2 linked regions of the Chelatococcus sp. HY11 genome follow. The protein of the gene in region 1 interacts with the protein of each later gene in a pairwise test. Links are inferred from orthologs where the notes say so. Each region holds a gene or a part of one and is shown on either strand. Other genes may lie near its edges.

The links.
Region 2: the proteins of KIO74_RS22425 (region 1) and nuoG interact in binary tests that used the Escherichia coli proteins (3 or more experiments, as listed by UniProt). The link is inferred for Chelatococcus sp. HY11 from one-to-one orthologs.

What each region holds. Positions count from the first base shown.
Region 1 is NZ_JAHBRX010000002.1:293,806-309,130, forward strand. What follows is about bases 3,023-5,831. They hold KIO74_RS22425 (formate dehydrogenase subunit gamma), read right to left. Parts: upstream 4,781-5,831; coding sequence 4,265-4,780; downstream 3,023-4,264. Other genes in these bases: KIO74_RS22420 (formate dehydrogenase beta subunit), read right to left, coding at 3,023-4,268; KIO74_RS22430 (malonyl-CoA decarboxylase), read left to right, coding at 5,115-5,831. Outside these bases: fdhF (formate dehydrogenase subunit alpha), read right to left, coding at 1-2,428; more of KIO74_RS22420, read right to left, coding at 2,559-3,022; more of KIO74_RS22430, read left to right, coding at 5,832-6,473; KIO74_RS22435 (malonate--CoA ligase), read left to right, coding at 6,512-8,050; KIO74_RS22440 (methylated-DNA--[protein]-cysteine S-methyltransferase), read right to left, coding at 8,458-9,021; KIO74_RS22445 (aldose 1-epimerase), read right to left, coding at 9,097-9,990; KIO74_RS22450 (ABC transporter substrate-binding protein), read left to right, coding at 10,189-11,349; KIO74_RS22455 (branched-chain amino acid ABC transporter permease), read left to right, coding at 11,512-12,366; KIO74_RS22460 (branched-chain amino acid ABC transporter permease), read left to right, coding at 12,363-13,286; KIO74_RS22465 (ABC transporter ATP-binding protein), read left to right, coding at 13,283-14,044; KIO74_RS22470 (ABC transporter ATP-binding protein), read left to right, coding at 14,037-14,777; KIO74_RS22475 (N-acyl homoserine lactonase family protein), read left to right, coding at 14,743-15,325. UniProt on the Escherichia coli protein: NDH-1 shuttles electrons from NADH, via FMN and iron-sulfur (Fe-S) centers, to quinones in the respiratory chain. The immediate electron acceptor for the enzyme in this species is believed to be ubiquinone.
Region 2 is NZ_JAHBRX010000001.1:1,207,633-1,223,143, reverse strand. Bases 11,831-14,825 are described here. They hold nuoG (NADH-quinone oxidoreductase subunit NuoG), read left to right. Parts: upstream 11,831-12,284; coding sequence 12,285-14,366; downstream 14,367-14,825. Other genes in these bases: nuoH (NADH-quinone oxidoreductase subunit NuoH), read left to right, coding at 14,379-14,825; nuoF (NADH-quinone oxidoreductase subunit NuoF), read left to right, coding at 11,831-12,278. In the rest of the region: modC (molybdenum ABC transporter ATP-binding protein), read left to right, coding at 1-699; KIO74_RS05745 (winged helix-turn-helix domain-containing protein), read right to left, coding at 711-1,145; KIO74_RS05740 (Tex family protein), read left to right, coding at 1,381-3,741; KIO74_RS05735 (amidohydrolase family protein), read right to left, coding at 3,914-4,813; KIO74_RS05730 (hypothetical protein), read right to left, coding at 4,966-5,193; KIO74_RS05725 (ROK family protein), read left to right, coding at 5,358-6,509; KIO74_RS05720 (NADH-quinone oxidoreductase subunit A), read left to right, coding at 6,760-7,125; KIO74_RS05715 (NuoB/complex I 20 kDa subunit family protein), read left to right, coding at 7,149-7,700; KIO74_RS05710 (NADH-quinone oxidoreductase subunit C), read left to right, coding at 7,715-8,356; KIO74_RS05705 (GFA family protein), read left to right, coding at 8,362-8,808; KIO74_RS05700 (NADH-quinone oxidoreductase subunit D), read left to right, coding at 8,805-9,995; more of nuoF, read left to right, coding at 10,977-11,830; more of nuoH, read left to right, coding at 14,826-15,422; KIO74_RS05675 (hypothetical protein), read left to right, coding at 15,404-15,511. UniProt on the Escherichia coli protein: NDH-1 shuttles electrons from NADH, via FMN and iron-sulfur (Fe-S) centers, to quinones in the respiratory chain. The immediate electron acceptor for the enzyme in this species is believed to be ubiquinone.

The sequences.
Region 1 (15,325 bases):
TCGCCAGATATTCGGTGATCATGAACAAGCCCTGGCCACGCACGAAGCCGGCCGCGTGCATCACGGGCGTGCCCTCCGGCGCCTTGTCGTTGCAGGGCCATTGCACGGAGCCGAGCGCCTCGAGCTTGGCGTAAGAGACACCAGCGAAACTCGGCGTCGTCGCGGCGATCTCGTCCATGATCTCGCCGGGGTGCGTATAAGTCCACGACAGTCCCATCGCCTGCGCGAGGCGCTGGGTCACCTCCCAGTCCGCATAGCCGTTCTTCGGCGTCATCACCTTGCGCACGCGCTGGATGCGCCGCTCCGCGTTGGTGAAGGTGCCGTCCTTCTCCAGGAAGGTCGAGCCCGGCAGGAAGACATGTGCGTAGTTGGCCGTCTCGTTCAGGAAGAGATCATGGACCACCACGCATTCCATGGCGCTAAGGCCCGCGGTGACATGATGCGTGTTGGGATCGGACTGGACGATATCCTCCCCCTGGACGTAGAGGCCCTTGAACGAGCCGTCGAGCGCGGCATCGAACATGTTCGGGATCCGGAGACCCGGCTCGTTGTCGAGCTTGACGCCCCAAAGCTTCTCGAAGATGTCGCGCGTGGCGTCGTCCGAGATGTGGCGATAGCCGGGCAGCTCGTGGGGGAACGAGCCCATGTCGCAGGAGCCCTGGACGTTGTTCTGGCCCCGCAGCGGGTTCACGCCCACGCCGGGCCGGCCGAGGTTGCCCGTCGCCATGGCGAGATTGGCGATCGCCATCACGGTGGTCGAGCCCTGGCTGTGCTCGGTGACCCCCAGGCCGTAATAGATCGCGCCATTGCCGCCGGTCGCGTAAAGCCGCGCGGCGCCACGGATGGTGTCGGCCGGCACGCCGGAGATCGCCTCCACGGCCTCGGGACTGTTGCGCGCCTCGGCGACGAAGGACGCCCAATGCTCGAAGGCGCTCCAGTCGCAGCGCTCCCGCACAAAGGCTTCATCGAAGAGGCCTTCGGTGACAATCACATGGGCGATCGCCGTCAGCACCGCGACATTGGTGCCGGGCTTCAGCGGCAGATGATAAGCGGCCTCCACATGCGGGGTGCGCACGAGATCGATGCGGCGCGGGTCGATAACGATGAGCTTCGCGCCTTCCCGCAGGCGCCTCTTGAGCCGAGAGCCGAAAACCGGATGGCCATCGGTCGGATTGGCGCCGATCACCATGACGATGTCGCTGTGCTCGACGGAATCGAAATCCTGGGTGCCGGCCGATGTGCCGAAGGCCGTCTTCAGGCCGTAGCCGGTAGGCGAATGGCAAACCCGGGCGCAGGTGTCGACATTGTTATTGCCGAAGCCGGCGCGCACCAGCTTCTGGACGAGATAGGTCTCCTCATTGGTGCAGCGAGAGGAGGTGATCCCGCCGACCGAGGCCCGGCCGTAAGTCGTCTGGATGCGGCGGAATTCGCTTGCCACATGCGTCAATGCCTCATCCCAGCTCACCTCGCGCCAGGGATCGGTGATCTTTTCGCGGATCATCGGGTTGAGGATGCGGTCGCGGTGCGTGGTGTAGCCCCAGGCAAAGCGTCCCTTGACGCAGGAATGGCCGCGATTGGCCTTGCCGTCTTTCCAGGGCACCATGCGCACCACTTCCTCGCCGCGCATCTCGGCCTTGAAGGTGCAGCCGACGCCGCAATAGGCGCAAGTCGTCACCACCGAATGCTCGGGCTGGCCGATCGCTATGACGGACTTCTCGGTCAAGGTCGCCGTCGGGCAGGCCTGCACGCAGGCGCCGCAGGACACGCATTCGGAACCGAGGAAGCTCTCATGCATGCCGGGTGACACCCGGCTGTCAAAGCCGCGCCCCTCGATCGTCAGGGCGAAGGTGCCCTGCACCTCCTCACAAGCCCGCACACAGCGCGAGCAGACGATGCATTTCGAGGGATCGTAGGTGAAATAGGGGTTGGACTCATCCTTGGGCAGGAAGCGGTCGTTGACCGCGCCGGCGCGGCTCGCGATCACATGGTTCTCGCCCTCGTAGCCGTAGCGAACCTCGCGCAGGCCCACCGCCCCGGCCATGTCCTGCAACTCGCAATCGCCATTGGCCGCGCAGGTCAGGCAATCGAGCGGGTGGTCGGAGATATAGAGCTCCATCACCCCCTTGCGGATCTGCGCCAAGCGCTCGGTCTGGGTGCGCACAACCATGCCGGATGCCACCGGCGTGGTGCAGGAGGCCGGCGTTCCGCGCATCCCATCGACCTCAACGAGGCACATGCGGCAGGAGCCAAAGGCATCGACCATGTCGGTCGCGCAGAGCTTCGGGATCTGCGTCCCCATCTCCATCGCCGCGCGCATGATCGAAGTGCCGACCGGAACCTCGACGCTGCGTCCATCGATGGTGAGACTGACCGTGGCCTCCGAACGCGCGGCGGGCGTGCCGTAGTCGGTTTCGGGGACGAGGGTCATGGCCGTTGCTCCACGGATATCTTATGCTCTGCCGTCATGGCCGGGCTTGTCCCGGCCATCTCGATCGGAGAAGCGTTGTGACCTTCAAGTCGGGATGGCCGGGACAAGCCCGGCCATGACATTGCGCCGCTCATTCCGCCGCCTCCATCCTGCCACCAGGCGGAAAAATGCCGAAATCTTGCGGGAAATGGGTCAGCGCGCTCATCACGGGGTAGGGCGTGAAGCCTCCGAGCGCGCAGAGCGAGCCGAATTTCATGGTCTCGCAGAGATCGGCGAGGAGCGTCGCATTCGCCTCGACATCGCGCCCGGCGATGATGAGATCCACCACCTCGACGCCACGGGTCGAGCCGATGCGGCAGGGGGTGCACTTGCCGCAGCTCTCGATGGCACAGAATTCCATCGCGAAGCGCGCCTGCCGCGCCATCTCCACGGTGTCGTCGAAGACGACGATGCCGCCATGGCCGATCAGCCCGTCGCGCGCGGCGAAGGCCTCATAGTCGAAGGGCGTGTCGAACAGGGCAGGGGGGAAATAGGCGCCGAGCGGCCCGCCGACCTGCGCGGCCTTGATGGGCCGGCCCGTGGCCGTGCCGCCCCCGATGTCCTCGACCAATTCGCCGAGGCTCACGCCGAAACCGGTTTCGAACAGCCCGCCGTGCCGGACATTGCCCGCGAGCTGGGCCGCCATGGTCCCGCGCGAGCGGCCGAAGCCCACAGCCGCGTAGGCAGCCGCGCCTTCCGCCAGGATGAACGGTACCGAGGCGAGCGTGAGCAGGTTGTTGATGACGGTCGGCGCGCCGAAGAGCCCCTTGATGGCGGGTAGTGGCGGCTTGGCCCGCACCTGCCCGCGCCGGCCCTCGATCGATTCGAGGAGCGCCGTTTCCTCGCCGCAGACATAGGCGCCGGCACCGATCCTGAGCTCGACGGTGAAGGCGCGCCCGGAGCCGAGAATGTCATCGCCGAGAAGGCCAGCACTCTCGGCGATGGCCAAGGCCTTCGCCATCACGTCGTTGGCATGGGGATATTCCGAGCGGCTGTAGATATAGCCGTGGCTGGCACCCACCGCGAACCCGGCGATGATCATGCCCTCGATGAGCACGAAGGGGTCGCCCTCCATCAGCATGCGGTCGGCGAAGGTGCCGCTGTCGCCCTCATCGGCGTTGGTGACGACGAATTTGCGCGGGCCGTCCGCTGCGAGCACGGTCTTCCACTTGATGCCCGTGGGAAAGCCCGCGCCGCCGCGCCCACGCAGGCCCGATTGCGTCACGTGGTCGACGATTGCTTCCGGCGTCAGCGCCAAGGCAGCCGCAAGTCCTTTCAGACCGCCTGCCGCTCTGTAGTCCTCCAGAGATAGCGGATCGACCACGCCGCAACGCGCGAAGGTGAAGCGTGTCTGGCGCTTGAGAAAGGGAATGTCCTCGGTCAGGCCAAGGTATAGGGGATGCGCGGTGAAAGGCGCGGCCGCCCGATCCCTCCCCTCCAGGGGAGAGTGGATCCGCGCGGAGCTCGGAGACGGGTGGGGTTCTTCGGGAGAGGGCCCAGCCCCACCCCCTCCGTTGCGCGCGGGCCCCTCCCCCTGAGGGAAGGGATCGGCCGGCGCGCTCGCCAGACCCGCTACCAGCCCCGGAACGTCCGCCGGCGCCACTGGCCCGAAAGCGACCCGGCCGGCCGGCGTTTCCACCTCGATGAGCGGCTCCAGCCAGTAGAGGCCGCGCGAGCCGTTGCGGACGAGCGTGATGGCAAGGCCCTGCTTGCCGGCCTCGGCGGCGATCGCTGCGGCCACCTCATCCGCGCCGACCGCCAGCGCACCCGAATCGCCAGGAACGAATATCCGCACCGTCATGCCTCCACCTCGGCGACCAGGGCGCGAGCCTTTGCCGCGTCGAGGCGACCGACGACCCGCCCGTCGACCATGGCGGCCGGAGCGACAGCGCAAAGGCCGAGGCAATAGACCGGCTCAAGGGTCACCCGGCCATCAGCGGTCGTTTCCCCCATAGTAATGCCGAGCCCGGCTTCCACCAGGCTTTCGACATGGTTGCCGCCCATCGATTGACACGCCTCCGCGCGGCACAGCTTCACAACGTGTCGTCCCGCCGGCTGGCTGCGGAAATCATGGTAAAACGTGACCACGCCGTGGATTTCGGCGCGTGAGCGGTTGAGCTTGTCCGCCAGGATGGGCACCGCCGCCTGGGGAATGTATCCGAACGCGGACTGGACCGCGTGGAGGATGGGTAGAGCTGCGCCCTCGACGCCCTCGAAACGGGCGATGATCGTCAACATCTCATCGCGCTGCGCGCCACTCAGATCCTTCGGCTTGACCGCGGAACGGCCTTCCCCGTGGCGCGACTGAGACATGATGAACCGTAACCTCCCCTGGATCCCGCCTAAGTTTGGATCCCGCACTGAATCTTCTACTATCATTCTAAAGTAAGAGGGCAAGCCTGACCAATCCGCGAAGGAGCAAATGCGACCTGAAGCCGCTGGTAGTCCGGCCGATCGCGATATCTCTCGCCGGCTCAACGCGTTACACGCGTCACACTCTGCGCATGCCGCGACATTTCCGGCCCCGCAAGCGGGAACTCGGCCGTTCACCCGTTGTTTTCGCTGACATCCGCTTCTTCATCGTCCAGAATTGGCGGCACCTGGGGAAAGCGGTCCCGGAACATCGATTGTCTGCCGAGGAGCCATCATGCCGACGTCGTTCTTCAACGACCTGTTGCAAACGCTGACCAACCGGGGCCGCACATTCCTTGGCCTTCCGCCGGATCCGGCACTGACGGCCGATCCGAGCGCACTCGCGGAGCAGCTGCTTTCGGAGCGCGGCGAGGCATCGGGTGTGGCGCTGGCCCAAACCTTGCTCGAGAGCTATGCCGCCGCGTCACCGGAGGTGCGGCTTGGTTTTCTGCGCGTCCTGGCCGAGCGTTTCGGCGCCGATCGCGCCAAACTCGACCGGGCGCTGGAAGCCTTCCGAGCCAATCCGGACGACGATACCATTCATGGCCTCCACAACGCGGCGGAGGCCCGGCGGCAGGAACTCATCCGCCGGCTCAACCTGGCGCCCGGCGGCACGGCGGCCCTCGTCAGGATGCGCGAGGACATTCTCGAGCATCTGCGGGACGAGCCGGCGCTCAGATCCGTCGACAGCGATTTCCGGCATCTCTTCTCGTCGTGGTTCAACCGCGGCTTCCTGGTGCTGCGGCCGATCGAGTGGAGTTCGCCGGCGCATATCCTCGAGAAGATCATCCGCTATGAAGCCGTGCACGCGATCAGCGACTGGGATGACCTGCGCGGACGCCTCGAGCCGGCGGACAGGCGCTGCTTTGCCTTCTTCCACCCTCAGCTCGGCGATGAGCCGCTGATCTTCGTCGAAGTCGCGTTGACGCGTGAGATCCCGGGGGCGATCGCGCCGCTTCTTGCCCAGAAGCGTCAGCCGATCCGCGCCGAGGAGGCGACGACGGCGGTGTTCTATTCCATCTCCAACACCCAGAAGGGCCTTGCCGCCATCTCCTTCGGGCATTTCCTGATCAAGCAGGTGGTTCAGGACCTGAAGCGCGATCTTCCCAATCTCAAGACGTTCGTGACCCTCTCACCGGTTCCGGGCTTCGCCGGCTGGCTGAACCGCGAACGCCAGGCAGAGGTTTCCGACGTGCTCGACGAGGGGGACAAGGCGGTGCTCGCCGCCCTCGACGAACCCGGCTGGCATGAGGACAAGGACAAGTTGCCCGCCCTGCGCAAAGTGATGCTGCAGGTCGCCGCCCATTATTTCCTGAAGGCCAAGAGCGCACGGGGCACACCTGTCGACCCGGTCGCGCGCTTTCACCTCGGAAACGGCGCACGGCTGGAAAAACTCGACTTCCTTGGCGATCCCTCGCCCAAGGGGCTGAAACAGTCCCACGGACTGATGGTGAACTACCTTTATGCCCTTGACGATATCGAAGCCAACCACGAAGCCTATGCGCGCGCCGGCGACATCATCGCCGCGCCCGCCATTCGCAAGCTCCTCAAGGCCGACAAGCCGCAACGGGCGCTCGCCATGGTGACGGACTGAGGCTGTCAAAACAATAAAAGCGATCGGAGCTTACGCCTATGACCTCGCACCTGTTCTCCGGACTGATGGCCAAAGCGCCGGCGTCCGACAAGTCGTTCATCGCGGTGAGCGGCGGACGGACGATCACCTATGGTGATCTCGCGAAGGAGAGCGCGCGATTGGCCGCGACGCTCGCCAGCCTTGGGGTTCAGCCCGGCGATCGGGTGGCGGTGCAGGTGGAGAAGAGCGCCGAAGCCATCGTGCTCTATCTCGCGACGGTGCGGGCGGGAGCCATCTTCCTGCCCCTCAACACCGCCTACACCCTGGCCGAACTCGACTATTTTCTTGGTGACGCCGAGCCGCGCCTCGTCGTGTGCGATCCGGCCAAATATGACGGCATCAAGGAACTCGCCGGCCGGCACGGCATCGCGGCGGTCGAGACGCTGGACGGTGAGGGCAGAGGCAGTCTCGTCGAGAAGGCTGCCGCGCTGTCGGAGGCCGCCGCCGCAGCCTTCGTCGATGTGCCGCGCGGCCCCGATGACCTCGCCGCCATCCTGTACACCTCTGGCACGACGGGGCGTTCCAAGGGTGCCATGCTGAGCCACGACAATCTCCTGTCGAACGCGCTGACACTGGTCGACTACTGGCGTTTCACCGACAAGGACGTGCTGCTGCACGCGCTGCCGATCTTCCACACCCACGGCCTGTTCGTCGCCACCAACACCATCCTGGCAGCAGGCGCCTCGATGCTCTTCCTGCCCAAGTTCGATGCGGACAAGGTTATGGCGCTCCTGCCGGAAGCGACCAGCATGATGGGGGTGCCGACGTTCTACACCCGGCTTCTGCAGCATGACGGACTGACACGCGAGGCGACCGCCCACATCCGGCTGTTCGTCTCCGGCTCGGCGCCGCTCCTGGCCGAGACGCACCGCGACTGGCGCGAGCGCACCGGCCACGCCATTCTCGAGCGCTACGGCATGACTGAGACCAACATGAACACGTCGAACCCCTATGAGGGTGACCGTATCGCCGGCACGGTGGGTTACCCCTTGCCGGGGGTCGAGCTGCGCGTGGTGGACGCCGACACGCGCCAGGCCGTCGCCTCCGACGCCATTGGCGTGATCGAGGTGAGGGGACCCAATGTTTTCAAGGGTTACTGGCGAAATCCTGAGAAAACGAAAGAGGAGTTTCGCGCTGACGGCTTCTTCATCACGGGCGATCTCGGCAAGGTCGATACGGCCGGCTATGTCCATATCGTTGGGCGCGCCAAGGACCTGATCATCTCCGGCGGCTTCAACGTCTATCCGAAGGAAATCGAGGAGGCGATCGACGATCTGCCGGGGGTGGTGGAAAGCGCCGTCATCGGCCTGCCGCATCCGGATTTCGGCGAGGGCGTGGTCGCCACCGTCGTCGCTGATCCGAAAAACCCCGCCGATCCCAGCGCGATCGGCGCGGCACTCGCGGATCGCCTGGCTAAGTTCAAGCAGCCGAAACACATCTTCATCGTGGACGAACTGCCACGCAACACCATGGGCAAGGTTCAGAAAAACATACTCCGCCAGCGCTTCGCGGATATCTTCAAGAAGCCCGCCGGATAGTCCCACGGCCGGGAGCCGGCCGCCCACATAACAAGACCGCGGGCGGTGCCAAAGGACGGACATTTGAAGGATCGTGGATGGCGCCCGACGCCATCCACCAGCGGGACAACACGCGACGCGAGTGGCGTGAACGCTAACGGGCGGTCACAACACGCTGCAATTCCTCATCTTTGACCCCGGAACCGTTCTTCGGCTTTCACCTCGCATCCATGGGCAGAGAGGCGAAAAAAATACACTTACGCCGGGATACTGATTTCGCATAAGCTGAATTATGGAACTTAAGAAGGAAATTGAGAGCCTGACTTTAGTCCATACCGTCCTGGAGGATCCGCGACCTTCATCGAAATGGAAATAATCAATTATAACTAGTATGTTATGCGAAGAACCTGCTGTGGCTGATGTTCGCGCTAGAAGCCGAAAGTCGCTTGCGCGGGCGGCGGCGGTGCAAGGTCATGCCCTTCAAGCGCTAGCATCCGGATCTTGGAATCGGCGCCTCCCGGGGCTGAGAAACCACCGACCTTTCCGCCCGCCGCCAAAACCCGATGGCAGGGAATGATCAGCGGCACCGGGTTCTTCGCCATGGCCTGGCCAACGTCGCGCGCCGTTTCAGGCCCCGTGCCTAGAGACTTGGCGATTGCGCCGTAGGTGGTCGTCTCGCCCCAGCGCAGCGCGCGCGTGGCCGCATAGATCGCGGTGAACAGCGGGTCCTGCTCGCCGAGGTCGAGGTTCACATCTGAAAAATCGACGGACTCGCCCCTGAAGTATCGTCGTGCGGCGGCGATTGCCGCGACCACCATAGGCGGAGGCTCGCCGGGCAAGGCGTCGGCTGAACGCCTGAGAAGACCACGTTCCGTCGCGGCGGCCGATTGTGCCGGCAAGTGAAAGCGTGTCACTCCGCTGTCGTTCCACGCGATGCCGCAAAAGCCGGCGGCAGTCTCGAAGATAAAATAGCGATGACGAGCCTGGCCCATCGTCCCGTGCTCCTGCTCCAGTCTCCCCAAGATTGGCCTTCGGCCTCATCTGTTCAAGCAGGCAGGAGCGGCCGGTCAGGACGCCGCGCGCCACGCGATTGTCATCGACCCTGTCAGGCTCTCGTCCGGAGCGAGCCGCTTCAGGCCACCATCTCCCCGAAGATTATGGGCGTTGGCGGTATGGCTCATGGGCTCGAAGGCGAAGAACGGGACCGGATGGACCGGCGGTTCCAGCGGATCCGGCACAAAGATGAAGGAACGCCGCAGTTCTTCCGTCGCCGTGATGAGCGTCGTCACACCTGTGCTGGGCGCGGTGATCTCCGCCCGTCCATCCCAGCCCTCGAAACCGTTGTTGATCCGCCGTCCGGGCACGCCGCGCGGGTTCGTGAAATCAAGATCCACGGGCAGGGGCGCGCGCCGTGCGGGAAGCGAGAACTCCCCCTCCTCCCAGTAGTCCGACGCCGTCGTCTTGATCGTCGTATCCGGATGGGCCGGCAAATACGGGTGCCAGCCGAAGCCGAAAGGCATGGCGCGCGCGCCACGATTGATGATCGTCATCGTCACAGTCAGAGCAGATCCCTCAATGGAGAAGGCCTGCTCCGCGTCGTACTGGAAGGCGCCCCCTGCCCGGCTCGTGCTGCGTAACACGGCGTGTGTCGCCGTTGCCTCGGCGACGCTCCATGCGTTAAGCCAGCCGTCGCCATGCAGGACGAGCGGATCCCAATCCGTGTTCGGGGCGAATGTGTAGTCCTCGCCCTCGAAGGTGAAACCGTTGCCCGCGATCCGGTTGCCGAAGGGCAGCAGCGGATAGCACCCGGACCGGCGCGGCAGGCGTGGTGTGTCTTCGGCAGGCGGACGCAGAAGCGGAACCTCGCCGCGTGCGGTTTTCGCCACAAGCCGCCAGATGACGCCGCCGCTCGTATCGAGCGCCGCGAACAAAGATTCGCTCTCAAGCCGCACTTCACCCATGGATCACCTCTGCCTCACCGACCGCCGGCGAGCGCTGAGCGCGCGCCAGCCGAACATCGCAATGCCCGGATTGCGCGTCGAAGGCAATATGGATGGCACAAGCCCGCGAAGCATCGGCAGCTTCCGTTGACGCCCGGCCTGGAAAATGATCTATATGATTTATAACGTCTCGGAACGAGCGTATGGGGAGGAGCAACCATGACAATCAAGCACTATCTCACGTCCGCGACGGCCGGCCTGGCGCTGAGCCTGAGTGCGCTGACGGCCATGGCGGCCGACACGATCAAGATCGGCGTGATCGCCCCCTTGACCGGCGCCGGCGCTCCGTGGGGAATCGCGGCCGCTGAAGCGCCGAAGATCCTGGCGGCGGACATCAATGCCAAGGGCGGGCTGGCGGTCGGCGGCAAGACGTACAAGGTCGAGGTCGTGGCCTACGACGACCAGTACAAGGCCGCAGAAGCGGTCGCCGCCTATAACCGCCTGGTCAATCAGGACGGCGTCAAATACATGATCATCCTGAGTTCGGCGGCCACGATGGCGCTGAAACAGAACGTCGAGGACGACGAGGTGGTCGCGGTGACAGCCGCCTATACCGCCAAGGCGATCGAGCCCACGACGAAATACATGTTCCGCATGTACAGCACGCCAGCCGACTACGTGCCCTCCTTCATTGCCTGGATGAAGGACAATGTGAAGGAGAAGCGCGTCGTCGTCGTCAATCCCAACGACGAGACGGGCTGGGATCAGACGCAGCTCAGCGAGAAGCTGTTCAAGGAGAACGGCTTCGAGGTTCTCGGCCATGAATTGTTCGAGCGCGCCCAGAAGGACTTCCAGCCGCTCCTGACCAAGATCATCGCCATGAAGCCCGATATCATCGAGCTCGGCGGCACCTCGCCCGCCACCGCAGGCCTCATCATCCGCCAGGCGCGTGAGCTCGGTTATGACAAGCTGTTCAGCAAGACCGGCGGCGCAGGGCCAGCGGAGATCGTCGCGGGCGCGGGTGCCAAGGCGGCCGAAGGCGTCATCAACATGCTCTACGCCGACCCGGCCAACGAGGGGTACCGGCGCATCGCGGCCGCTTACAAGGCCTCTGTCGGCCAGGATCCGAACGAAATCTTGGTATCTTTCTACGATGGCGCGAATGTCCTCCTGAAGGCCATTCAGAAGTCGGGCGACCCGAGCGACACCGGCAAGGTGGCGGCAGCCTTTGCGTCCGTTCTCCCCACGCCATCCGTGCAGGGCGATCAATTGAGCCTCGGCGGCAAGGCAATCTCCGGCGTCGACAACCAGATCATGACAGTCAACTACATCGGCGTCATTCGTGACGGCCAGCCAGTCGTGATCGGCAAGACGAAATAGCGACAACAATTTGAAGCGTGCGGGGAGGCGCTCGGCGCCCTCCCCCCGGGCCGCATCGGGCGAGAAGACCGATGTGTGCCGGTCTCGCCTTCGATTTCTGGGGAACGACGATATGTCATATCGGCGTGCTGACAGCCTGTATGTCCGGGGAGCAGGACCGCGATGATCGAGCAGATGATCGTCAACGGTCTACTGGCTGGCTTTATCTATATCATCATGGCACTGGGATTTACGCTCATCTTCGGGATCATGCGCATCGTGAACTTCGCCCACGGCGAATTTTACATGGCTGGCGCCGTGGTCGTGCTGTTCCTGTTTGGCGCTCTCGGCTGGAACTTCTTCCTCGCGGTCGTCATAGCCGGGTTCCTCGCGGCCGCATTGGGCATCGTCATCGAGCGGGTGCTGTTCCGGCCGCTCGTGGGCAATGAATTGCCAGGCATGATCATGTCACTTGCCGTCGGCATCACCCTGCAGTCGATCGCCCTCATTCTTTTCGGACCGTCCGAGCAATCCGTTCAACGGCCATTCTCGGGCACCTGGCAGTTGGTCAACGCGGTTGTGCCATGGGACCGCACGGTGGTTGCCATCGCCGCGCTCGTCATTCTTGCGGCCTTCTATCTGTTCCTGAAGCACTCCCGGCTTGGCCTGGCCATGCAGGCGGTCGCGCAGGACCGCGAAACCTCGAGCCTGATGGGGGTTGAGTCAGGCCTCATCTATGCCTCCGCCTTCGGCATCGCCTGCGCCCTCGCCGGGCTCGCGGGCGGGCTGATGGCACCGATCTACACCATCGGCCCGTATATGGGAGAATTGCCCATGCTCAAGGCTTTCGTGGTCGTTATCCTCGGAGGTCTCGGCAGCGTTCCCGGTGCCGTCCTCGGTGGGCTGCTCATCGGCTTGTCCGAATCCGTATTGTCGACGCTGTTCAGCTCCACGACGGCGCTGATCGCCTCGTTCACGATCGTTCTTCTCATCGTGGTGATGCGGCCGACCGGCCTGTTGGGACGAGGCGCCCCATGAAGCGTCTCATCCTTCTCGCCGCGATCGTCCTTCTCGCCATGATCCCGTGGGTCGCAAACAACCGCTATGTGTTTCACATAGCCACCATGATCGCGATCATGGCGCCGCTCGCGCTCAGCATGAACCTCATGCTGCGCATCGGCCAGTTGTCCATGGCCCATTCCGCCTTCATGGGCATCGGCGCCTATGCCAGCGCGCTCCTCACCATGCGGCTCGGGCTGCCTCCGCTCGCCTCGCTCCTCTCCGGCGGCGTGCTGGCGGCCCTCGCCGCGCTCGTGCTCGGTCCAGTTTTTCTGCGCATCAAGGGCGTCTATTTCGTGCTTCTGACCTATGCTTTCGGGCAGATCGTCAATCTCGTCTTCCAGGAATGGACGTCGCTGTTCGGCGGGAACAGCGGACTCTACGGCATTCCGAAGTTCTCGCTGGCCGGCTACCGTCTCACCGCTGTCTCGCAATACTACGTCTTCGCGCTGCTCTTCACCGTCCTCGCCTACTGGATGGTGCGGACGATCGAGCGCTCCGACATTGGCGCGATCCTGCAGTCCCTGAACGAAGACGAAATGCTCAGCCGATCGATCGGCGCCGATGCGCTGTCCTGGCGCATTGCGGTCTTCACGTTCAGCGCGGCGATCGCTGGCATAAGCGGCGGCATCTACGCCTTCTATATCGGCTTTCTGTCGCCGCAGGCCTTCGGTTTCCAGCTCTCCGTCGATCTCGTCGTCATGAATGTCATCGGCGGAACGAGCGTCGCCCTTGGCCCCCTGCTTGGCGCGATCGTGGTCGTGCCGCTGCCGGAGCTGCTGCGTGAGGCCAAGCAGTATCAGCTTCTCATCTATGGGCTTTGCCTGATGGTCTTCCTCATCTTTATCAAGCAGGGGCTCGTTTCGCTGATCGACCGCCCACGAAGGAAGCCCGCATGAGCCCTCTGCTCGAGGTTCAGGGCCTCACGCGTCGCTTCGGCGGCCTGACGGCGGTCTCCGATGTCTCCTTCTCGGTGAGCGAAGGTGAGATCTTCGGCGTCATCGGCCCCAACGGAGCGGGCAAGACCACGCTGTTCAACGTCATCGCCGGCCATTACAAGCCGAGCGCCGGAACGGCCACGTTTTCCGGCCGGGGAATATCGGGTCGGAGAAGCGACGTGATAGCCCGCCTCGGCATCGCCAGGACATTTCAGGCCGTGCACCTCTTCGCCGGGGAAACGGTGGCTGAGAACCTGCGGCGCGCACGGGTCCTTTCGACCAGCCACGGTCCCTTCGCCTATCTCCGGTCGTTTGGAACAGGGCGCACGGAGCCACATCCGCAGGACGTCGCCACCTTCGTCGGTCTGGGCAATCTGCTCGATCAGACCGCCGGCGGTCTTGCCTACGGCTTGCAGAAAATGCTCGGTATTGGCATGGCGCTGATGGTCTCGCCGAAACTTCTGTTGATGGACGAGCCGGCCGCAGGCCTGAACCCCTCGGAAAAACGAGCAGCCAGCGCGCTGATCCGTCGGCTGCGCGATGAACGTGGCATCAGCATCCTGCTTGTGGAGCACGACATGCCTCTCGTCATGGGCGTGTGCGACCGCATCCTCGTCGTCAACCAGGGCAAGCCGATCGCGATCGGCTCACCTGACGCCATCAAGGCCGATCCAGCGGTCATCGACGCCTATCTGGGGGATGACTATGAGTTTGCTTGAGGTCGAGCGCCTGTCTGTCGACTACGCCGGCGTCCATGCCTTGCACCAGGTGTCGGCGAACATCCCCGAAAAAAACGTCGTCTCCATCATCGGCGCCAACGGGGCCGGCAAATCGACGCTGCTGAAGGCGATCGCGGGTGTCGTGAAGCCGAATGCCGGCGCTGTCCGTTTCGAAGGCGAGGACATCACCGCGCTCAAGCCCCATGAGCGCCTAGATCGCGGCATCGCGCTCTGCCCCGAGGGGCGCAGGCTGTTTCCGGAACTGACTGTCTATGAGAATATCCGCATGGGGGCCTATCGCGTCCGGGATCGCGCACGGTTTCGCAGCCGGCTCGACTTTCTGCATGCCGTCTTCCCGCGTGTCGCCGAGCGCGGCAATCAGGTCGCGGCCAGCCTCTCGGGCGGTGAGCAGCAGATGGTTGCCATCGCGCGGGCGCTGATGAGCCATCCGCGCCTGCTCATGCTGGATGAGCCGACGCTCGGCCTCGCGCCAAAACTGATCCACGAGGTCGCGCGTCTTGTCCGGACGATCAATAGCGAAGGCATCACCGTCGTCATCGTCGAGCAGAATGCAAAGCTGGCCCTGAAGATCTCCGATCAGGCCTATGTGCTCGAAACCGGTGCGGTGGTACTCGAAGGCAAGAGCAGCGACTTGCTGGCGAGCAACAAGGTTCAACACGCCTATCTGGGAGGGGACAGTGCCGGACAGTCTGCCGACAACGGACATCTCTGACGACGCAACCTACGAGATCTACCAGCTCTGCTATGCGAGGGCGCCCGACCGGCGCGTACACGAGAACTTCCTGCGCCGCGACATGCATGATGGGCCGATGCCGCTCGACTTCAGCCTCTGGATCTTGCGCAACGCGGCGCGCACTGTCCTTGTCGATACCGGCTTTGGCGCCCGCGCCGCAGGGGAGCGAGGGCGGCCGCTCGATATCGACCCTTTGGAGGCGCTGCGGCTTGTCGGCATCGATCCGGATAGCATTGAGGACATCATCCTCACGCATCTTCACTACGATCATGCGGGGAACATCGATCGTTTCGTCAGAGCGCGCTTCCATGTGCAGGATGCGGAGGCCGCCTTCGCCACCGGACGGTGCATGTGCGAGCCGGCGCTTCGCTTCCCCTTCGACGTGGAAGATGTCGTCACCTTCGTCCGGCACGTCTACGCGGAACGTATCCACTTCCACGACGGTGATGCCGCGCCGCTCCCCGGCATTTCGCTCCATTGCCTCCCCGGCCACAGCCAAGGGCTACAGGCGGTCAAGGTCATGACGC
Region 2 (15,511 bases), on another replicon or contig:
GCGCTTCTCGCCAGTCCACGGCTTCTCCTGATGGATGAGCCGCTGGCTGCCCTCGACGAGAGCCGGAAGGGCGAGATCCTACCTTATATCGAGCGCCTGCGTGACGACATGCGCCTGCCGATCGTCTATGTCAGCCATTCCGTCGCCGAGGTGGCGCGGCTCGCCACCACGCTGGTCGTTTTCAATGCCGGCGAGGTAGCGGCGGCGGGGCCGGCGGCCGATGTCATGCAGCGCCTCGACCTGTCTCCTCTCACGGGGCCGGAAGGCGCGGGAGCGGTGGTCGATGGAAAGGTCGCCGCCCAGGACACGGCCTATGGCCTGACGATTGTCGCGACCCCTGCCGGCGACCTCTTCATACCGGCCGTCGCCAAGGCGGTCGGTGCCCCCGTCCGCCTTCATATCCGGGCGCGCGACGTCATGCTCGCGACGAAGGCCCCCGAGGCGCTCAGCGCGCTCAATGTCATTGAAGGTGTTATCGCCGAAATCGGCGCGGCGACAGGCGCGGCGGTGGATATCCGGCTCGATTGCCGTGGCGTGCCGCTTCTGGCGCGGTTGACGCGGCGGTCCCTGGAGGGGCTGGCTCTGACACCCGGCAAGACGGTCTTCGCCGTCGTCAAGGCCGTTTCGTTTCTCCCCGAGGAGCGCGGAGAGGAGGGGCGCAGGGGTGACGGACATTCGGCAGCGGACGCGGCCGACTGAGCCTTGTGCCGTTACCCCGTCGCCACAGCCTCGGCCAGGGCATCGAGATCGTCCGCGACGGCGGTATGGGCGGCGCGTTCGAGCCGGCGATAGCGCGCGACGATATCCTGGCCGAGCGGTGTCAGCACCGCGCCGCCGCCCCGCGATCCGCCATGCTGTGTCGCCACCAGTGGCGCGCGGAAGGCATGGTTGAGGCTGTCGATGAGGAGCCAGGCGCGGCGATAGGACATCTCCATGGCGCGGCCGGCGGCCGAGATGGAGCCGGTCTCGTTGATGAGCTCCATCAGCCTGATCTTGCCGGGGCCGAGCGCGCCCTGCTGGCCGAGATCAACGCGTATCGTGAGCCGGCCAGCCGGTCCCTCCGGGTTATGCGTGAGGCGCGTGACGCCCCGGGCGGGCGAGGCAGCCGCAGAATGAGGCGCTGCCGCAGTCTTTGAGTTCGCCATGGCCGCGATGTCCGTTGTCGACTAAAGGAGCGAATTGTGCTGTCGCTTCGGTTCGCTGTAAAGCAATCCACAACGCTCCGCCATCGATGCCAGGTGATTGTCTGTCAAGGTCTTGAAATGGCCACGCGCCCGGCCTTTGGCTATGGGGAGATAGCGGAGACCATGACCGGCCTTTGGGCCTGGCCTCATATCCTCCGGAATGACGACCGTGACACAAGGGAACTGCGGGAGCCCGATGGTATCCATCAATCAGCGTATCGCCGACGAGCTGGGCGTTCAGGAAAAGCAGGTCACAGCCGCCGTGGATCTCTTGGACGGAGGAGCGACGGTTCCGTTCGTCGCCCGCTATCGCAAGGAGGCCACCGGCGCCCTGGACGACGCGCAGCTGCGCACGCTCGATGAACGGCTTCGCTATCTCCGCGATCTCGAGGAGCGCCGCGCCGCGGTCCTCGCCAGCATCACCGAGCAGGGCAAGCTCGACGCGGCGTTGGAAGCGGCGATCAAGGCGGCCGATACCAAGGCGCGGCTTGAGGACATCTACCTGCCGTTCAAGCCGAAGCGCCGCACCAAGGCGCAGATCGCCCGCGAGGCGGGGCTGGGGCCGCTCGCCGAAGCCCTTCTCACCAAGCCCGCGCTCGATCCGTCCACGCAGGCGGCCGCCTTCGTGAATGCCGACAAGGGAGTTGCCGACATCCAGGCAGCGCTTGACGGCGCCCGCGCCATCCTGGTCGAACGTTTCTCGGAGGATGCCGACCTCATCGGCCATCTGCGCGAGGAAGTCTGGACCCGCGGCAAGGTGACCTCCAAGGTCCGCGACGGCAAGGAGACGGCCGGCGCCAAGTTCTCGGACTATTTCGATTTCAGCGAGCCCCTGGTGAAGCTGCCGTCGCACCGCATTCTCGCGCTCTACCGCGGCGAGAAGGAGGAGTTTCTCGACATCCGCATCGAACCGGAGCCCGAGGCACCGCCCGCGGTCAAAGGAGGAACGCCGCAGCCCGGCACTTACGAGCGGCGCATCGCGCATCGCTTCGGCATCATCGACCAGGGCCGGCCGGGCGACAGATGGCTGGCAGAGACTGTGCGCTGGGCGTGGCGCACCAAGATCCTCGTCCATATCAGCGTGGACCTGCGCGGCCGGCTGTGGCAGGCCGCCGAGGACGAGGCGGTGAAGGTCTTCGCCGGCAACCTGCGTGACCTCCTGCTGGCGGCGCCGGCCGGCACCCGCGCCACCATGGGCCTTGATCCCGGCTTCCGCTCCGGCGTGAAGGTGGCCGTGGTGGACGCGACCTCGCGCGTCGTGGCAACAGCGACCATCTATCCGCATGAGCCGCAGCGGCGCTGGGACGAGGCGATCGCGACGCTGGCGGCGCTGGCGGCGCGCCACAAGGTCGAGCTCGTGGCGATCGGCAATGGCACGGCGTCACGCGAGACCGACAAGCTCGCGGCCGAGCTCATCCAGCGCTATCCCGACCTCAAGCTCACCAAGATCATGGTGTCCGAAGCCGGCGCCTCGGTCTATTCCGCCTCGGCCTATGCCTCGCAGGAACTGCCGGATCTCGACGTCTCCTTGCGTGGCGCGGTCTCCATCGCGCGCCGCCTGCAGGACCCGCTGGCGGAGCTCGTGAAGATCGATCCGAAATCGATCGGTGTCGGGCAGTATCAACATGACCTCGCCGAATCGAAACTCTCACGCTCGCTCGATGCCGTCGTCGAGGATTGCGTGAATGCGGTCGGCGTCGACGTGAACACGGCGTCCGCGCCACTGCTTGCCCGCGTCTCGGGCGTGGGGGAGGGGCTTGCCCAGAACATCGTGCTGCACCGCGATGAGAATGGCCCCTTCCGCAAGCGCAGCGATCTCAAGAAGGTGGCGCGGCTCGGGCCCAAGGCCTTCGAGCAGGCGGCCGGCTTCCTGCGTATCCCGAAGGGCGATGATCCGCTCGATGCCTCCAGTGTTCATCCGGAAGCCTATCCGGTGGTGCGCCGCATCCTGGAGGCGACCAAAAGCGATATCCGCGGCCTCATCGGCAACGCGACGGTGCTGCGTGGGATCCAGCCCGCGCGCTTCACGGACGAGACCTTCGGCCTGCCGACCGTGACCGATATCCTCAAGGAACTGGAGAAGCCTGGTCGTGACCCGCGCCCGGCCTTCAAGACCGCGACCTTCCGCGAGGGCGTGGAGAAATTGAGCGATCTCGAGCCCGGCATGGTGCTCGAGGGCGTCGTCACCAATGTCGCGGCCTTCGGTGCCTTCGTCGATATCGGCGTGCACCAGGACGGGCTCGTCCACATCTCGGCGATGGCCTCGACCTTCGTGAAGGATCCGCGCGCTGTGGCGAAGCCCGGTGATATCGTGCGCGTCAAGGTTCTGGAGGTCGACCAGGCGCGCAAGCGCATCGCATTGACCATGCGCCTCGATGACGACGTTGCGCGGGAACCCCGGCGTGGTGGCGCGGAACGGCAGGCACCGCGATCGGCCACGCCCCAGGCCGCACGCCCGCCGCAGCGTCCGCAGCCTGCCCAGAAGGAAACAGGTGGGGCGATGGCCGAGGCCCTGCGTCGCGCTGGCCTGAAGGGCGGCAACGAACCGCGCCGCTGACGGTACAGGCTCTGATGACGGAAGGGTGTCATTCCGGGCGGGCTGCGCAGCAGCCCGGGAAGAGAAGCCATCATCGTGATCCGCTCCTAAGGATCCCTTCCCGTCGCCGCGCGACGCCGGGGATGACACGGAGGGATCGTCGCTAGTTCTCTTTCGTCAGGGTGGGAGGCCCTCACGCCAGCCGATAGATCCGTTCGGCATTGGTGGCGAGCAGCTTCTCCTGCTCGGCGGGTGTGCTGCCCCGGAGGAGGACGTGGGTTGCCGCCACCCAGCGGGTCAGGCTGCCAGTCAGCGTGCAGACCGGCCAGTCGCTGCCCCAGACCAACCGGTCCCAGCCAAAAGTCGAGATCACATGCTCGGCCGCCGGGCGCAGGTCCTGCAGCGTCCAGTGAACGGGGGCGGCGTAGGAGATCAGCCCGGAGAACTTGCAGGCGACATTCGGCAGGCGCGCGAGGGTGGCGAGGTCCGTCTTCCAGGCATCGAGCGGGCCAGCGCCTGGCTTGCCGCAATGGTCGAGGATGAATTGCACCTCGGGGCATTGAGCAGCGAGAGCCGTCGCCAGAGGCAGCTCATGGCCGAGGACGCAGAGATCGAAAGTCAGGCCAAGAGATGACAGTCGGCGCAGGTTTTCGACGAGCAGCGGGCTATCATAGATCTGGGGCTTGCCCTGGAAAACATGCCTGACACCCCTGACGCCAGGAAGAGCGGCTAGCCTCTCAACCTGTTTGGGAAAATCAGGCAGGTCCGGACGACAGCCGGCGATGGCACCGATGATGGGATGACCGAGACCCGTCACATGGACTGCTTCCGCCTCGACCAGACCCGGCGACACATCCACTTCCATATGCAACGCGGCGGTTATCCCCAGCGGCTTAGCTTCTTCCCGGTAAGCCTCGAGATCGAACGTGCGTTGCAGCGACGGCTCGCTCGCAATCCAGGGATACGTGAAGCGCTCGGGTTCGATGAGATGCAGATGCGTATCGACGATTCGTTGTGGCTCAGCGGCGAGGGTTTCGTCCGCTGCTTCGTGCGCTTGCCCGGCCGTGCCTGTCTCCCTGAAATCGTCACGCATCACCACCCCCCGGTGCAGAGGGTGGACGTTCTGATTCTGCGAAAACGTCCACCTCTTCTCCCCGTCGAGGATAAAATGTCCCCATCGGAGTGCACAAGGGCGTGACGAAGATTGTCACATATGCGGATCTGCCATGATCCGCATGCATGAGCTTACTGCCGCATGCGGGTGAGTTCCCACAGCGCCGCCAGTTTCTCAGGCGTGAGTGTTTCGCCGCTTTCCGTTCGGACCCAAGCAATATCCTTGTTGCCGGGCTTCTGAGTCATCGCGAATGCGACGGCGTCGTCGAGAGTCTCGAAGTCGATGGCGTCTCGCTCGCTGGCCTCGCGGTTGGCCGACCAATATTGCAGACGCGCAGGTTTGTTGAGTTCGGCATGCATGCAAGCCTCCTTCCCTGGTTGGTTATCGGGATGGAACGATTGTCGGGCGGATCTGTTCCCGGAAAAGCCCTTTACGGTCGGAACAACCGCCGGGGATCGCGGGTTTTGCAGGGGCAGACAAGCTCAAGCCTCCGAACCACGTCCAACCCTGTGCAAAGGCGAAGATGAAAAAATCCGCAAAGAAGTCGGACAAAGAGACCGCGAAAAAGAATGGTAGGGGCGCGCAGGTTGACGACAACGGCTCGCCTGCGGCTGAAGCCCCGCCGGCCGTAGGCGTTCACGGCGCGGAAGTCCTCCCCGCAGTGATCGTCGAAACCTACAACGCGGAACTCAAGGATGATGAGGGGTTCGTCGGCGACAGAGCCGCCAAGGGGGCCTTCACGGAGATTCTCGACAACCTGCGCAAGACCCTTCGGGAATATGGAGATGATCCGCTCGGCGACGAGGAAACGGACGCCATCAAACGCAGCAAGCTGGAAGCGATCCTGGTCAAGGGCGAGCCGGCGGCGGCCGGATTGGTGATGAGCGCCATCGAGGACTACGCGCAGGAATTGACGGCCGTGATCCGCAGGTTCCGGCGGCAGAAATCCTGGTCGAGCGTTGAACGCATCGTCTTTGGCGGAGGCTTCCGTGACACCCGTGTGGGCGAGCTCGCCATCGGCCGGGCGTCCGTCCTTCTGAAGGAGGAGGGGCAGGGCGTGGAACTCGCGTTGATCCGTAATCACCCCGACGAAGCGGGACTGATCGGAGCGGTGCATCTGGCTCCATCCTGGATGTTCGCCGGCCATGACAGCATCCTGGCGATCGATATCGGGGGGACCAACATCCGTGCGGGCATCGTCCATCTCAAGCAGAAAAAGGCCCCGGATCTCGGCAAGGCCTATGTCTGGGAGACCGAGATCTGGCGCCATCGGGATGAAAAGCCGACTCGCGAAGCGGCCATAAAGAGGCTTGTCGGGATGCTGGAAGGCCTGATCGAAAAAGCAGTCAAGGCTGAGCTTGCTCTCGCCCCCTTCATCGGCGTCGGCTGCCCGGGAGAGATCGCCAGCGACGGCTGCATCACGAAGGGCGCGCAGAATCTGCCTGGAAACTGGGAAAGCAGCCGCTTCAACCTGGCGCGGGAGCTACAGCAAACAATCCCGGCCATCGGCGATCATGAAACGGCGGTGCTCATCCACAATGACGCGATTGTCCAGGGGCTGAGCGAGGTCCCCTTCATGGACGATGTGGAGAGATGGGGGATCCTGACCATAGGCACTGGTTTGGGGAATGGTGTTTTCGTCAATCGCCGCAAGGGTGACGGAAAAAACGCTTAGCCACGCTCAGCATTTTCTCCGGTGGTTAGGCGCGCGATAACGCAACTGCGATAAACGATGCGGCAGCGCAGCACTTGCTTCGCGAGGCCCAATGGAATAAGCCTCCCCCGCAGATGCGAACCGCTCTAAAGGCGCAAATTCTCCAAGCGGGACTTTAGCTTCGTGGAGAGATTGGCCTCATGAGGGCCGCATCGTTCACATTGAGTCGTTTTTCGCCCCGCGCGTTGCGGACCATGCCTGCGAGTTCCGGATGCAAAGCCTCCTGGCCGACTATCTGCCGCTCGTGATTTTCATCGGCGTATCGCTCGTCATCGGGCTTGCGCTCTTGATATCGCCCTTCATCGTGGCCTATTCGCGGCCGGATCCCGAAAAGCTGTCGGCCTACGAATGCGGCTTTAACGCTTTTGATGACGCGCGCATGAAATTCGATGTGCGCTTCTACCTCGTGGCGATCCTCTTCATTATCTTTGATCTTGAAGTGGCCTTCCTGTTCCCTTGGGCAGCGGTCTTCGGTGAGCTTGGCTGGGCTGGCTTCTGGTCGATGATGCTCTTCCTGGGCGTTCTCACGGTCGGCTTCATCTACGAGTGGAGAAAGGGAGCCCTGGAATGGGATTGATCACTGACGCCAAGGAACCGGGCATGGTACCCGCGGGTGGTGGTCTCATCCTGCCGCAGGGCGGGACCCAGCCGGCGCGTCACGACTCGTTCTTCACCGGCCTGAATGATGAACTCGCCGACAAGGGCTTTCTTGTCACGTCCACCGACGAACTCATCACCTGGGCGCGCACCGGCTCCCTGATGTGGATGACCTTCGGCCTCGCGTGCTGCGCTGTGGAAATGATGCAGGTGTCGATGCCGCGCTATGACGTCGAGCGCTTCGGCTTCGCCCCGCGTGCCTCGCCGCGCCAGTCGGACGTCATGATCGTCGCCGGCACCCTGACGAACAAGATGGCGCCCGCGCTCCGCAAGGTCTACGACCAGATGCCGGAGCCTCGCTACGTCATCTCCATGGGGTCATGCGCCAACGGCGGTGGCTACTACCACTATTCCTACTCGGTGGTGCGCGGCTGTGACCGTGTCGTGCCTGTCGACATTTATGTGCCGGGGTGCCCGCCGACGGCGGAAGCGCTCCTCTATGGCGTTCTCCTTCTTCAGAAGAAGATCCGCCGCACCGGCACCATTGAACGCTGATTGCGGGTGATCGCATGACGACGGATATCGAACCTAACGCCGCCCAGCCGGTCCCGTTGACTGAGCTCGAGACGCTCGGAGCTCATATCGTCGGGGCCCTGGGTGAAGGTATCGAGGCCGTGTTTGCCTTTGGCGAGCTCGCTGTTCTGGCGCCGGCAGCCGATGTCATACGGGTGCTGACGTTCCTGCGGGACGATCCGGCTTGCCGCTTCGTGAACTTCACTGATATCTGCGGCGTCGATTATCCGGCGCGGCCGAAGCGGTTCGATGTCGTCTATCACTTGCTGTCCCCGTCCTTTAACCGGCGTATCCGGGTGAAGGTGCAGGCCGACGAGGCGACCCGCGTGCCAAGCGCTGTCGGAGTGTTTCCCGCCGCGGACTGGTTCGAGCGCGAGGTCTACGACCTCTACGGCGTGATCTTCTCAGGCCATCCGGATCTCAGGCGCATCCTGACCGACTATGGCTTCGAAGGGCATCCCCTGCGGAAGGATTTCCCGCTGACCGGCTTCGTCGAGGTCCGCTACAACGACAGCGAAAAGCGCGTCGTCTACGAGCCCGTACGACTGAACCAGGAGTTCCGCAACTTCGACTTCCTGTCACCGTGGGAGGGGACCGAATACATCCTGCCCGGCGACGAAAAAGCGAAGGGGAACTGATCGCGATGGCTTCGGTAGCTTCATCGGCCATTCCCGGCGGCTGTCTTTGCGGCGCGGTCCGTTTCTCGGCCGTGCCCGCGAAGCAGGAGATGGACGTCTGCCATTGCGGCATGTGCCAGCGCTGGAGCGGCGGCGTCTTCATGGCTGTGCCCTGCGCGGAAATCACCTTCGCCGACGAGAGCGCGCTGGGCGTCTATCCGTCTTCCGAATGGGGCGAGCGCCTTTTCTGCAAGACCTGCGGTTCGAGCCTCGTCTGGCGCATGCGTGGCGAGCCGGGCGGGCATGCCGCCGTCTCTTTGCAGAGCTTCGACGACAAGTCGCCTTTCGTCTTCGCCGAAGAGATCTTCATCGACGAAAAGCCTGATCTCTATAGTTTTGAGGGCGACCGCTCTCGCAAGACTGGCGCGGAGATCATGGCCGAATTCGCCGCACAACAGGCGGGATCAGAATGAGCGAGCACGAGATCCGCAATTTCTCGATCAACTTCGGTCCGCAGCATCCGGCGGCCCATGGTGTGCTACGCCTGGTGCTGGAGCTCGACGGCGAGGTTGTCGAACGCGTCGATCCCCATATCGGGCTGCTGCATCGCGGCACCGAAAAGCTGATCGAGGCCAAGACCTATCTGCAGGCGGTACCCTATTTCGACCGGCTCGATTACGTCGCGCCGATGAACCAGGAACACGCCTTTGCGCTCGCTGTGGAGCGGCTGCTCGGCATCACCGTGCCGCGGCGCGGGCAACTCATCCGCGTGCTCTATTCAGAGATCGGCCGCCTTCTCTCGCATCTCCTCAATGTCACGACGCAGGCGATGGACTGCGGCGCGCTGACGCCTCCGCTGTGGGGCTTCGAGGAGCGCGAGAAGCTGATGGTCTTCTACGAGCGGGCCTCCGGCGCGCGCATGCATGCGGCCTATTTCCGGCCGGGCGGCGTGCATCAGGATCTTCCGCCCAAGCTCGTCGACGACATCTACGCTTTCTGCGATCCCTTCCTGAAGGTCTGTGACGACCTTGAGGACCTGCTCACCGAAAACCGCATCTTCAAGCAGCGCAACGTCGATATCGGCGTGGTCAGCCTCGATGAATGCTGGGCCTGGGGCTTTTCGGGCGTCATGGTGCGCGGTTCCGGCGCCGCCTGGGATCTGCGCAAGTCGCAACCCTATGAGTGCTACGAAGAACTCGATTTCGACATCCCCATCGGCAAGAACGGCGACTGCTACGACCGTTATTGCATCCGCATGGAAGAGATGCGGCAATCGACATATCTCATGAAGCAGTGCTGCGAGTTGTTGCGCTCGTCGGCGGGGCAGGGGCCGCATTCGGCCGTCGACAACAAGATCGTCCCGCCCAAGCGCGGCCAGATGAAGCGCTCGATGGAAGCGCTCATCCATCACTTCAAGCTTTATACCGAGGGCTACCACGTGCCGGCCGGTGACGTTTACGCCGCGGTCGAGGCGCCCAAGGGCGAATTCGGTGTCTATCTCGTGTCGGACGGCACCAACAAGCCCTACCGGTGCAAGATCAAGGCGCCGGGCTTCGCGCATCTTCAGGCCATGGACTTCATCTGCCGCGGGCACATGCTGGCGGACGTCTCGGCGATCCTGGGGTCGCTCGATATCGTGTTCGGGGAGGTTGACCGGTGATCATGAAGCTGAGGAGCTGCTGATATGGCCGTTCGCCGTCTTGCACCCCCCGATGTCCAGCCCTCGTCCTTCGCCTTCACGGCGGAGAACGCGGTTTGGGCAGGCGAGCAGATTGCCAAATATCCTGAAGGCCGGCAGGCTTCCGCCGTCATTTCGCTATTGTGGAAAGCGCAGGAGCAGTGCGGCGGATGGTTGCCGGAGGCTGCCATCCGGAATATCGCCGAGCTCCTCGGCATGGCCTATATCCGTGTTCTGGAGGTAGCGACCTTCTACACGATGTTCAACCTTGAGCCGGTCGGCAAATATTTCGTCCAGCTGTGCGGCACGACGCCGTGCATGGTTCGCGGCGCTGGCGCGCTGCGCGATGTCCTGCAGGCCCGCTTCGGTGATCAACATCACGTCTCTGCGGACAGCAATTTCTCCTGGCTCGAGGTGGAATGCCTCGGCGCCTGCTGCAACGCGCCGATGGTGCAGATCAACAACGACTACTATGAAGACCTGACGCCGGAGAGCCTGAACACGCTCCTCGACAATCTGGCTGCCGGCAAGCCGGTCAAGATAGGCCCGCAGAACAAGCGAACGTCGTCCGAGCCAGAAGCCGGGCTGACCAGCCTGACCGATCCATCCCTCTATGACGGCTCCGTCATCGGTTCGTGGAAGAAGCGCTTCGAGGAAGAAGAAGCCAAGGCCAAGGCCGCCGCCGAGGAAAAGGCGAAAGCCGAGGCCGCAGCTGCTGCGGCGGAAGCGGCCGAGGTCAAGGAACCGGCGAAATCCGCCGGCACGCGGCCCGAGCAGCAGGCCGCTGATAGCCCGGCCGAGCGCGTCGCCGCAGGCAAGGCGCCGCTGTCGGCCGCCGACAAGACCAAGGCGGCTCCCGCCAATCCTCCCGAGGAAAGTGAGCGGGCGAAGGATAAGGGCGCCGCGCCGGCGGATGCTGCCAAACCGTCCGATCCCGACGACAAGGCGAAGGGGTGAGCGGCCATGCTTCATGACAAGGACCGCATCTTCACGAATCTCTACGGGCTGCGGAGCCCGGGGCTGAAGGCCGCGCTGATGCGCGGCAACTGGGACGGCACGAAATTCCTGCTGGAGCAGGGCCGCGACTGGATCATCGACGAGATGAAGAAGTCGGGCCTGCGCGGTCGCGGCGGCGCCGGCTTCCCGACAGGCATGAAGTGGTCCTTCATGCCGAAGCAGTCAGACGGTCGCCCTCATTATCTTGTCGTCAACGCGGACGAGTCGGAGCCGGGCACCTGCAAGGATCGTGAGATCATGCGGCATGATCCGCATCTCCTGGTCGAGGGGTGCATGATCGCCTCCTTCGCCATGGGCGCGCACGCGGCCTATATCTACATCCGCGGCGAATACATCGCCGAGCGTGAGGCCTTGCAGCGGGCCGTTGACGAGGCCTATGAGGCCAAGCTCATCGGCAAGGACAACGTCCACGGCTATCCCTTTGACTTGTATGTGCACCATGGCGCCGGCGCCTATATCTGCGGCGAGGAAACGGCCCTCCTGGAAAGCCTCGAAGGCAAGAAGGGCATGCCCCGGCTGAAGCCGCCGTTCCCCGCCAATATGGGGCTCTACGGCTGCCCGACGACGGTCAACAACGTCGAGTCGATCGCGGTCGCCGGCACCATCCTGCGGCGCGGCGCGGCCTGGTTCGCGAGCTTCGGCCGGCCGAACAACGTGGGCACCAAGCTCTATGGCATCTCCGGCCACGTGAACACGCCCTGCGTCGTCGAGGAAGCGATGAGCATCCCCTTCAAGGAGCTCATCGAGAAGCACGGCGGCGGCATCCGTGGCGGCTGGGACAACCTGCTCGCCATTATCCCCGGCGGCGCATCCTGCCCTGTCATTCCGGCTGATCAGTGCATGGACCTGATCATGGACTTCGACGGCACGCGCGCCGTGAAGTCGAGCTTCGGCACGGCCGGCGTGCTCGTCATGGACAAGTCCACCGACATCGTCCGGGCGATTGCGCGCATCTCGTACTTCTTCAAGCACGAGAGCTGCGGCCAGTGCACGCCCTGCCGTGAAGGCACTGGCTGGATGTGGCGGGTGCTGAACCGCATGGCCGAAGGCCGCGCGCAAAAGCGTGAGATCGACGCGCTTCTCGATGTCACCACGCGGATCGAGGGCCACACCATTTGCGCTCTGGGCGACGCGGCCGCCTGGCCGGTCCAGGGCCTCATCCGGCATTTCCGTCCCGAGATCGAGCGGCGGATCGACCAATATGCGGCCAATCCGCATAGCGAGCCTGTCCTGCAGGCGGCGGAGTAAGACGAGATGGCGAAGATCATCGTCGACGGCAAGGAGATCGAAGTCCCGGCGGAGTACACGCTCCTCCAGGCCTGCGAGGAAGCGGGCGCCGAGATTCCGCGCTTCTGCTATCACGAGCGTCTGTCGATTGCCGGCAATTGCCGCATGTGCCTTGTCGAGGTGAAGGGTGGCCCGCCGAAGCCGGTCGCGTCCTGCGCCATGGGCGTGCGCGACCTCCGGCCCGGCCCCAATGGCGAGCCGCCTGTGGTGTTCACGCGCTCGCCGATGGTGAAGCGCGCGCGGGAAGGGGTGATGGAGTTCCTCCTCATCAATCACCCGCTCGACTGCCCGATCTGCGACCAGGGTGGCGAGTGCGACCTGCAGGACCAGGCGATGGCCTACGGCGTCGACACGAGCCGCTATGCCGAAAACAAGCGCGCCGTCGAGGACAAGTACATCGGCGCCCTCGTCAAGACCTCGATGAACCGCTGCATCCACTGCACGCGCTGCATCCGTTTCACCACGGAAGTCGCCGGCGTGCCGGATCTCGGCGCGATCGGTCGCGGCGAGGACATGGAGATCACCACCTATCTCGAACATGCCATGCGCTCCGAGCTGCAGGGTAATGTCATCGACCTCTGCCCGGTCGGCGCACTGACGTCGAAGCCTTACGCCTTCCAGGCGCGGCCCTGGGAGCTCTCGAAGACCGAGTCGATCGACGTCATGGACGGGCTCGGCTCGGCCATTCGCGTCGACGCGCGCGGACGTGAAGTGATGCGCATCCTGCCGCGTATCAACGATGACGTGAACGAGGAGTGGATCTCCGACAAGACCCGCTTCATCTGGGACGGCCTGCGCCGCCAGCGTCTCGACCGGCCTTATCTGCGTGAAAACGGCACGCTGCGTCCGGCATCGTGGAACGAGGCTTTCGCGGCCATCGCGGAGAAGGTCAAGGCGACGAAGCCCGAGCGGATCGGCGCGATCGTCGGCGATCTGGCATCCGTCGAGGACAGCTTCAGCTTGAAGCTGCTGATGGAGAAGCTGGGTTCCGTCAATATCGACGGACGCGGCGATGGCACCGTGCTTGATCCGAAGCTCGGGCGCGCCAGCTACCTGTTCAACGCAACCATCGCCGGCATCGATGATGCTGATGCCATCCTGATCGTCGGCTCCAACCCGCGCATCGAAGGGGCTGTGCTGAACGCACGGATCCGCAAGCGTTGGCGCAGCGGGCCGGTCGCCATCGGGCTGATCGGCGAAGCCGTCGACCTGACCTACCCTTATGACTATCTCGGTGCCGGTCCCGCGACCCTCGCCGACCTTTTGAAGGGCGACCACAGCTTCGCGAAGGTGCTCGCCGAGGCCGAGCGGCCGCTGATCATCCTGGGGCAGGGCGCCTTGACGCGCGAGGACGGTGCAGCCGTTCATGCGCTGGCCGCCAAGCTCGCGCTCGCGGTTGGCGCCGTGAAGGACGGCTGGAACGGCTTTTCGGTGCTGCATACGGCCGCGGCGCGCGTCGGTTCGCTCGAGCTCGGCCTGGTTCCGGGTGAGGGCGGGCTCGATGCCCGCGCGATGGCCGGTGCCGGCGCGCTGGACGTCTTGTTCCTTCTCGGAGCTGACGAGGCCGAAGTCGCTCCCGGCGCTTTCGTGGTCTATCAGGGCACACACGGTGACAATGGCGCCCACCGCGCCGATGTCATCCTGCCGGGCGCCGCCTATACGGAAAAATCCGGCACCTATGTCAACACCGAGGGGCGGGTGCAACTCGCCAATCGCGCTGCTTTCCCGCCCGGCGACGCGCGCGAGGATTGGGCGATCCTGCGGGCATTGTCAGACGTGCTCGGCCAGCGCCTGCCGTTCGACAGCCTGAGCCAGCTCCGCCAGACGCTTTATGCCGCCTATCCGGAGTTCGCGGGCATTGATGACGTGCTGGTTGGTAATCCAGCCGATCTGGAGGCGCTCGCCGCCGGCGCCGGAGCAACCAGCGACGGGGCTTTCGTGTCCGCGGTGAACGACTTCTACCTGACCAACCCGATCGCCCGTGCGTCGACGGTGATGGCCGAATGTTCGGCCCTTGCCCTCGGTGTCGTGCGGCAGGCCGCCGAGTAAGGGGCTCGATTGATGGACCTTTTCCTCACCATCGCGCTCATCGTCGGCAAGAGCCTGCTGCTGCTCGTCGCGCTCTTGATCTTCATTGCCTATATTCTCCTGGCCGACCGCAAGGTCTGGGCGGCGGTCCAACTGCGCCGCGGCCCGAACGTGGTCGGTCCGTTCGGCCTGTTCCAGTCCTTCGCCGACCTTCTGAAATTCGTCTTCAAGGAGCCGGTGGTTCCGGCGGGCTCCGACAAGGCGTTGTTCCTCCTCGCCCCGCTCCTGACCTGCGTGCTGTCGCTCGCGGGCTGGGCCGTCATCCCGGTGGCCGAGGGCTGGGCGATCGCCGACCTCAACCTCGGCGTGCTCTATGTGCTCGCCATCTCGTCGCTCGGCGTCTACGGCATCATCATCGGTGGCTGGGCCTCGAACTCCAAGTATCCCTTCCTGTCGGCGCTGCGTTCCGCGGCCCAGATGGTGAGCTACGAAGTCTCCATCGGCTTTGTCATCATCACCGTCCTGCTGTGCGTCGGCTCGCTCAACCTGACTGCCGTCGTGCAGGCGCAGGAGACGCGCGGCCTCGCGACGATGCTCGGCGTGCCGTGGCTTTCGTTCCTGAACTGGTACTGGCTGCCGCTTCTGCCGATGCTGGTGATCTTCTTCATCTCGGCGCTCGCGGAGACGAACCGTCCGCCTTTCGATCTCGCGGAAGCGGAATCGGAGCTCGTGGCCGGCTTCATGGTCGAATATTCCTCGACGCCGTATCTCCTGTTCATGCTCGGCGAATATGTGTCGATCGTGCTGATGTGCGCGATGACGACCATCCTGTTCTTCGGGGGCTGGGCACCGCCGATCGCGCTGCCGCCGTTCACCTGGGTTCCGGGCATCATCTGGTTCATCCTGAAGGTCTGCCTCGTCTTCTTCATGTTCGCCATGGTGAAGGCTTTCGTGCCGCGCTATCGCTATGACCAGCTCATGCGTCTTGGCTGGAAAGTATTCCTGCCGATCTCGCTGGCGATGGTCGTGATCGTGGCGGCGGTGCTGCAGCTGACGGGATGGGCGCCGACGCCTTAGCGGCGGTGGCGGTGCTGTCGAACGCCGGTTTGATAGGCGCCCTCATCGGTTTCGCGGTGGGGGCCTTGAACCGGTGGATCATCCTCAGG